One region of the Thermoanaerobacterium sp. PSU-2 genome, then DNA from elsewhere that is predicted to be linked to it. Evidence: riboswitches for the same ligand, from Rfam matches in the RefSeq annotation. Region 1 holds a riboswitch; the other holds the start of a gene.
The links. Region 1 has a riboswitch for thiamine pyrophosphate ahead of thiC (phosphomethylpyrimidine synthase ThiC). Riboswitches for the same ligand answer to the same signal wherever they lie in the genome.
Positions count from the first base shown of each region.

Region 1 (3,659 bases):
TTTCATGCCTAAGCCATATAAGATACTTGAAATAGTTCATGAGACGAATTTGGAATACACATTTAGAGTTGAAGTTGATGTAAAAGCAGAGCATGGGCAGTTCTTTCAGATTTCCATTCCAAAGATAGGTGAAGCACCTATATCGATAAGCGCTATGGGTGACAATTGGATGGAATTTACTATAAGAAAAGTAGGAAAAGTAACAAATGAGATATTTAACTTATCTCCTGGCGATAAGATATTCATGAGAGGACCTTATGGTAATTCATTCCCTGTTAACAAATATAAAGGAAAAGACTTAGTTGTTATAGCTGGTGGTACAGGTGTATCGCCTGTTAGAAGCTTACTTAAGTATTTTTATGATAATTCGGAAGAAATAAAATCACTACACTTTATAGCAGGTTTTAAAGATGAAAATAGCGTCTTGTTTAAAGACGATTTAAATAATTTTAAGACAAAATTTAACACCATATATACTCTTGATAAGAAAAAAGTCGATGGATTTGAAGTTGGCTTGGTTACAGAGCATATAAGTAAAATACCATTTGATAGCTTTGGTGATTACAATGTCATTGTCGTTGGTCCGCCAGTGATGATGCATTTTACAGCATTAGAATTATTGAAAAATGGGGTACCAGAAGATAAAATTTGGGTTTCCTTTGAGAGAAAGATGTCTTGCGGAATTGGAAAATGTGGTCACTGCAAGATAAACGAGACGTATGTTTGCCTCGAAGGTCCTGTTTTTAACTACACAAAAGCGAAGGATTTACTTGATTAAATGTGGAGGTGTATGTAATGAACTATGATATAGATGTAAAAAAAGTCCGCAGAAATTGTTACAGGCAATCGAAAGTCCGCGGTGAATTCATGCTGCAGATGCGCGTTCCAGGCGGTGTAATGGATGCTAAATATCTGTCATATGTAGAGCATATTGCAAAAACATGGGGAAATGGACAATTTCATCTTGGCGTTAGACAAACTTTATCAATACCTGGAATAAAGTATGAATATATCGATGAAGTCAATAAGTATATAAAGACGTTTATTAAAGAGATAGAAGTAGACCTTTGTGGTGTTGACATGGAAGTAGATGACAATGGATATCCAACGATAGGTTCTAGAAACATTATGGCTTGCATAGGAAATAAACATTGCATAAAGGCAAATATAGACACAACATCACTTGCAAGAAAAATTGAAAAAATCATCTTTCCAAGTGATTATCATATAAAAGTAAGCATAGCCGGATGTCCTAATGACTGTGCAAAGGCTCATTTCAACGATTTTGGAATTATAGGCATTACAAAAACAGAATATGATTACGATCGCTGTATAGGATGTAAGAAATGTATCGAGGCTTGTAAACAACATGCTACAGGTGTTTTATACATGGTAAATGGAAAAATCGAGAAAGATTCGTGCTGCTGTGTTGGCTGTGGTGAGTGTGCACTTGTATGTCCTACAGGCGCTTGGTCTAGAAATCCTAAGAAATTCTACAGAGTCCTCATTGGTGGTAGAACCGGAAAACAGACACCTCGCATGGGAAAGATTTTCTTAAATTGGGTAACAGAAGATGTAGTGCTGGGCATACTTAAAAATTGGCAAGATTTCTCTGCGGAAGTATTGAATCATAAACCAGTATATCTCCATGGAGGTCACTTGATAGACAGGGCTGGATACAATAAATTTAAAGAGCTTATATTAAAGGGTGTAGAATTAAACCCTGAAGCTATGGTTGCAGATAGAATATTTTGGACAGAAACTGAATACAGGTCAAATATAAACGTTAAGCCTGTTTGTGATATTAAATAATTAGATTTTTAATCCCGATTACCTTTACAATTTTAGGGTTTTAAAGTATAATTAGATTAAATTTAATACTTGTGAAATTAGTTTGCGGGGGAACCATTTTGGTTGAGAAGGTAAAACCTGACCCTTAGAACCTGATGTAGTTAATACTACCGTAGGGAAGCAAGCTTTCGATTATAAAGCTTTACCATGCGGTAAGGCTTTTTTTATTCAATATTTTCGAATATAACCTTCTTCCTCCCTTCATTTTACAAGTATCAAAACAAAATGATTTATGAAAGGATGACTGCGATGAATTACACTACACAATTAGATGCGGCAAAAAAAGGAATTATTACAGAAGAGATGAATGTTGTGGCAGCAAAAGAAGACATTGAAGTGGATTTATTGCTGAGCAAAGTAGCTTCTGGTGAAGTAGTCATACCAGCAAATAAAAACCATGAAGCACTTAGTCCAGAAGGCGTAGGGACAGGGCTTAGAACAAAAATAAACGTAAACTTAGGTGTATCAAGGGACTGCAACAATGTGGATGCAGAATTAGAAAAGGCAAAAAAGGCGATAGAAATGAAAGCAGAGTCTATCATGGATTTAAGTTCATATGGCAAAACTTTTGAATTTAGAAACAGATTGATAGGTATTTCTACAGCCATGATAGGTACTGTTCCAGTATATGATGCTGTAGGATATTATGACAAAGATTTAAAAGACATTACACCTTCAGAATTTATAAAGATCGTCGAAAGGCATGCACAAGACGGTGTTGATTTTATGACTATCCATGCAGGCATCAACAGAGAGACGGCGGAAATTTTCAAAAGAAATGAAAGACTTCTAAATATCGTTTCTCGCGGAGGCTCTTTGTTATATACGTGGATGGAATTAAATGATAAGGAAAATCCTTTTTATGAGTATTTTGATGATATTCTTGACATATGTGCTGAGTACGATGCAACGATAAGCCTTGGCGATGCATTGAGGCCAGGCTGCATAAATGATTCCACAGATGCATGCCAAATAAAAGAGCTTATAACCCTTGGAGAATTAGCGAAAAGAGCTTATGAAAAGAATGTTCAAGTGATTATTGAGGGACCTGGTCATATGAGGCTAAATGAAATCGAAGCAAATGTTTTGTTGGAGAAAAAGCTATGTAATGGTGCGCCGTTTTATGTATTGGGGCCAATCGTAACAGATATTGCACCTGGATATGATCATATTACAAGTGCAATTGGTGGTGCAATTGCTGCAGCAAGTGGAGCGGATTTCTTGTGTTATGTAACACCAGCGGAACATCTGAGACTTCCAACGATTGAAGATATGAAGGAAGGCATCATTGCTTCTAAAATAGCTGCCCATGCAGCAGATCTGGCAAAAGGTATACGCAATGCAGAAAAATGGGATAATGATATGTCTTATGCCAGGAGAAAGCTTGATTGGGATGAAATGTTTAGATTAGCTATAGATCCTGAAAAGGCGAGAAGGTACAGGAGTGAATCTCTACCACATGATAGTGAAACATGTACAATGTGTGGAAATATGTGTGCTGTGAGAAACATGAATAAAGTTATTACAGGAGAAGATATAAGCCTGTTAAAGTAGAATTTTTAAAAATCGGGAGGATTGTAAATGAATATAAAAAAGATTACTTATTCAGCTATGCTGATTGCAATCGGCGTAGTCTTTGCAAATTTTGTATTTTTCCCTGTAGGTGTTTCGAAAACGACCCCTATACAGCATATAATTAATGTCATATCTGCAGTGACACTTGGCCCAGGATATGCAGTACTAATTGCGTTTTCAATATCCATAATCAGAAACATAATGGGCACTGGAACACTATTGGCTTTTCCCGG
Region 1 is NZ_MSQD01000009.1:121,877-125,535, reverse strand. It holds gene asrB (anaerobic sulfite reductase subunit AsrB) at 1-778, shown strand, start outside; gene asrC (sulfite reductase subunit C) at 796-1,812, shown strand; TPP riboswitch at 1,889-1,988, shown strand; gene thiC (phosphomethylpyrimidine synthase ThiC) at 2,101-3,405, shown strand; gene thiW (energy coupling factor transporter S component ThiW) at 3,433-3,659, shown strand, end outside.

Region 2 (3,659 bases), on a different contig from region 1:
TTGACATGGTGTGTGCATTTTTTATATCTGCTTCAGATTTGGTTTTTCCTATGGTTACGAGAAATGTGATAAATAACGTCATACCTAACAAGGATTTTAACCTTATATACAGGTTCGCAATTTTATTAGCTATAATGTACTTCGGAAGGATGATACTTGAATACATAGTAGGATACTATGGCCATGTTTTAGGTGTAAGCATAGAGTACGATATGAGAAAAGATGCTTTTTCACATCTTCAGAAACTTTCTATGAACTATTATGACAACACAAAGACAGGTTATATAATGTCAAGGGTTGTCAATGACTTAAATGAGATAGCAGAAGTAGCACATCATGGTCCAGAGGACCTTTTTTTGTCTATCATAAGGATAATAGGCACATTCATACTTTTGCTTACAATTGATGTGAGGCTGACACTGGTTGTATTTACCATAATACCTTTTATGTTTATATACATGTATATTTACAACAATAAGTTTGAAATTATATGGAAAAATGTCCGCGAAACGCAGGCACAGATGAATGCCACATTAGAAGAAAGCATTACAGGCATAAGGGTCGTCAAATCATTTGTAAGGGAAAAATTTGAGAAACTAAAATTCGATAATAAAAGCTCCATGTATAAAAGTGCCAGGTCAAAAGCGGTTAAGCATATTGGCATATTTGATTCTAGTGTAAATTTTCTTTCTAATATATCAGTTGTGATTACTCTTGCAGCAGGCGGCTACTTTATATCAAAAGGCCTCATAAATACAGGTGACTTGGTGGCATACATAATATACATTAGCCAGTTTTTGCAACCTTTGACTGTTCTTTTGCGGTTTATAGAGCAGTACCAGCAGGGTATGGCTGGCTTTAGGCGGTTTGTGGAGCTTATGGATACAGAGCCAGAGATAGCAGATAAAAAAGATGCGATAGAGTTAAAAGACGTGAAAGGCGATATTGAGTTTGACAATGTCACATTCAGCTACGACAATAAAAGAGAAGTACTGTCAGGAATCAATCTTAAGATAAAACATGGAGAGACAGTGGCAATAGTAGGGCCCTCAGGTGCAGGTAAAACCACACTTCTAAGCCTTATACCGAGGTTTTATGAGATAGATGCAGGCTCCATAAAAATTGACGGTATAGATATAAGGGATGTGAAGCTATCATCGCTTAGAGAAAATATAGGCATTGTCCAGCAAGATGTATTTTTGTTTTCGGGCACGATAAAAGAAAACATCGCGTACGGTAAATTAGATGCTACTGACGAAGAAATAATCAATGCAGCCAAAGCTGCAAATGCCCATGACTTCATAATGGAGCTAAAAGATGGTTATGATACGTATATTGGCGAAAGAGGCGTTAAATTGTCTGGCGGACAAAAGCAGAGAATATCTATTGCAAGGATGTTCTTAAAAAATCCTCCAATACTTATACTTGATGAAGCGACATCATCGCTTGACAATAAAAGTGAATCGATTATTCAGCAGTCTATTGAAAATCTATCGAAAAACAGGACTACTCTCATAATCGCCCACAGATTGGGCACCATTAGAAATGCTAAGCGTATAATAGTGCTTACTGAAAATGGAATAGAAGAGGAAGGTACACATGAGGAGCTTATGAATAGGAAGGGCGTGTACTATAATCTGTACAGCTATCAACAGGAAAATTTGACGATATGGTGAAATATCCTGTACAAGTCAGATAATTTGTGTTAAAATAAAGTAAAAGTAAATATTTTTGTCTGGGGAGCTGGGGTGATAGCCCGGCTGAGAGTTAGCAGCTATTTCTGCTATGACCCATAACCTGATCTGGATAATGCCGGCGTAGGGAGTACAGTGGACTTTAAGTGTGCTTATCCGGCACACTTTTTTCGTTTTGTATTTCCTCAAGGCATACAAAAAAAGGAGGAATCGATGTGAAGAAGTTGCTTACGATTGCAGGCTCTGACAGCATTGGCGGTGCTGGCATAGAGGCAGATTTAAAGACGTTTTGCGCTCTTGGAGTATACGGCATGTGCGTCATTACGGCAGTGACGGCGCAGAATACGGTAGGTGTCTTTGATGTAAGAGAGATGGATGCTGATATCATCAAAAAGCAGATAGATTGCGTATTTGAGGATACGGCGGTAGATGCTGTAAAGATAGGTATGGTATCAAGCCAAGATATCATTGACGCTATTGCATCATCACTTAAAAGATGGAATCCAAAAAACGTCGTGTTAGACCCTGTCATGATATCAAAAAGCGGATATTACCTTCTAAAAGAAGACGCCATAGACGCATTGAAGACAAAGCTTTTGCCTATGGCAGATATCATTACTCCAAATATACCGGAGGCGTGTGAGCTTACTGGAATGAATATTGAGGGAATTGATGACATGAAGGAGGCTGCTAAAAAAATCATCGATATGGGTGTAAAAGCTGTCGTTGTAAAAGGTGGTCATTCTTTAGAAAATGCTACTGATGTATTCTACGATGGAAGTGAATTTTTACTTTTGCCACAGGAGAGGATCGACACCAAAAATACACATGGAACAGGATGCACTTACTCATCTGCAATAGCTTCGTACCTTGGTAGAGGATTAAGCTTGAAAGATGCAGTAATAAACGCAAAAAGTTACATAACAGAGGCTATTAAAAATTCTCTTGAGATAGGTAAAGGTGTAGGACCTGTAGGACATTTAGTAGATCTTTATAAGAAAGCAGGTATTGACTATGAAGATTAAAAACTCAACGCTTTTTTTGATATGGTCAGGTGCGGCCGTATCAATTGCAGAGGTTTTTACTGGTTCGTACTTTGCACCATTAGGCTTAACTAAAGGGATTTTAAGCATATTGTTAGGTCACATCATTGGCACTCTGTTTTTTGCTTTAGGAGGGCTTATGTCCTTTAGAGTTAAGAAACCTGCGATAGAGTCCACAAAAGGTGTCCTGGGCGAGAAAGGCATGGTATTTATAGGGCTTTTAAATGTGCTTCAATTGGTTGGCTGGACGGCTGTAATGATAATACAGTCTGCAAAGGCTTTCAACGGTGCTATAGGCATGTCTACTGCTATTGGAATTTTTGTCGTTGGCATATCTGTTTTATTGTGGACATTATTCTTTGACAATGAAGCTTACTGGATAAACGATATTGCTGTTGTGCTTTTATTTATCTTGACTATATTTGTTGTATTGTATTTGAAGGCGGGAAAGGTTGGATATGTAGCCGGAGACATGAGCTTCAGCGGTGCAGTGGAACTTGCCGTTGCTATGCCTGTATCATGGCTTCCACTGGTAGGAGATTACACTATAAATGCTAAGGATGGAAAGTCCAGTTTTATATATACATTCGCAGGATATTTCATAGCAAGCTGCTTCATGTATTTTATAGGGCTTTATGTGGCTTTGAAAACAGGCGGGAAAGACATAATCTCATATTTTGCATCAATAAAAACGGGAATTGTACCGCTTCTTATTATACTTTTGTCGACGGTTACAACGACTTTTATGGATGTGTATTCCGCTGCCATTTCAACACTTTCTATTGTAAAAGCTAAATTAAGCAGAAAAAGTCTGCTTATTATATATTCCATTGTGGGGCTTATTGCCGCATATTTGTTCCCAATGGATAATTACCAAAACTTTTTGTACGCCATAGGAAGTGTATTTATTCCAGCATATACG
Region 2 is NZ_MSQD01000013.1:9,543-13,201, reverse strand. It holds gene BVF91_RS10230 (ABC transporter ATP-binding protein) at 1-1,676, shown strand, start outside; TPP riboswitch at 1,727-1,842, shown strand; gene thiD (bifunctional hydroxymethylpyrimidine kinase/phosphomethylpyrimidine kinase) at 1,910-2,719, shown strand; gene cytX (putative hydroxymethylpyrimidine transporter CytX) at 2,709-3,659, shown strand, end outside.
Region 2: linked by a shared signal. The riboswitch ahead of thiD (bifunctional hydroxymethylpyrimidine kinase/phosphomethylpyrimidine kinase) and the one ahead of thiC (phosphomethylpyrimidine synthase ThiC) in region 1 are both predicted to bind thiamine pyrophosphate.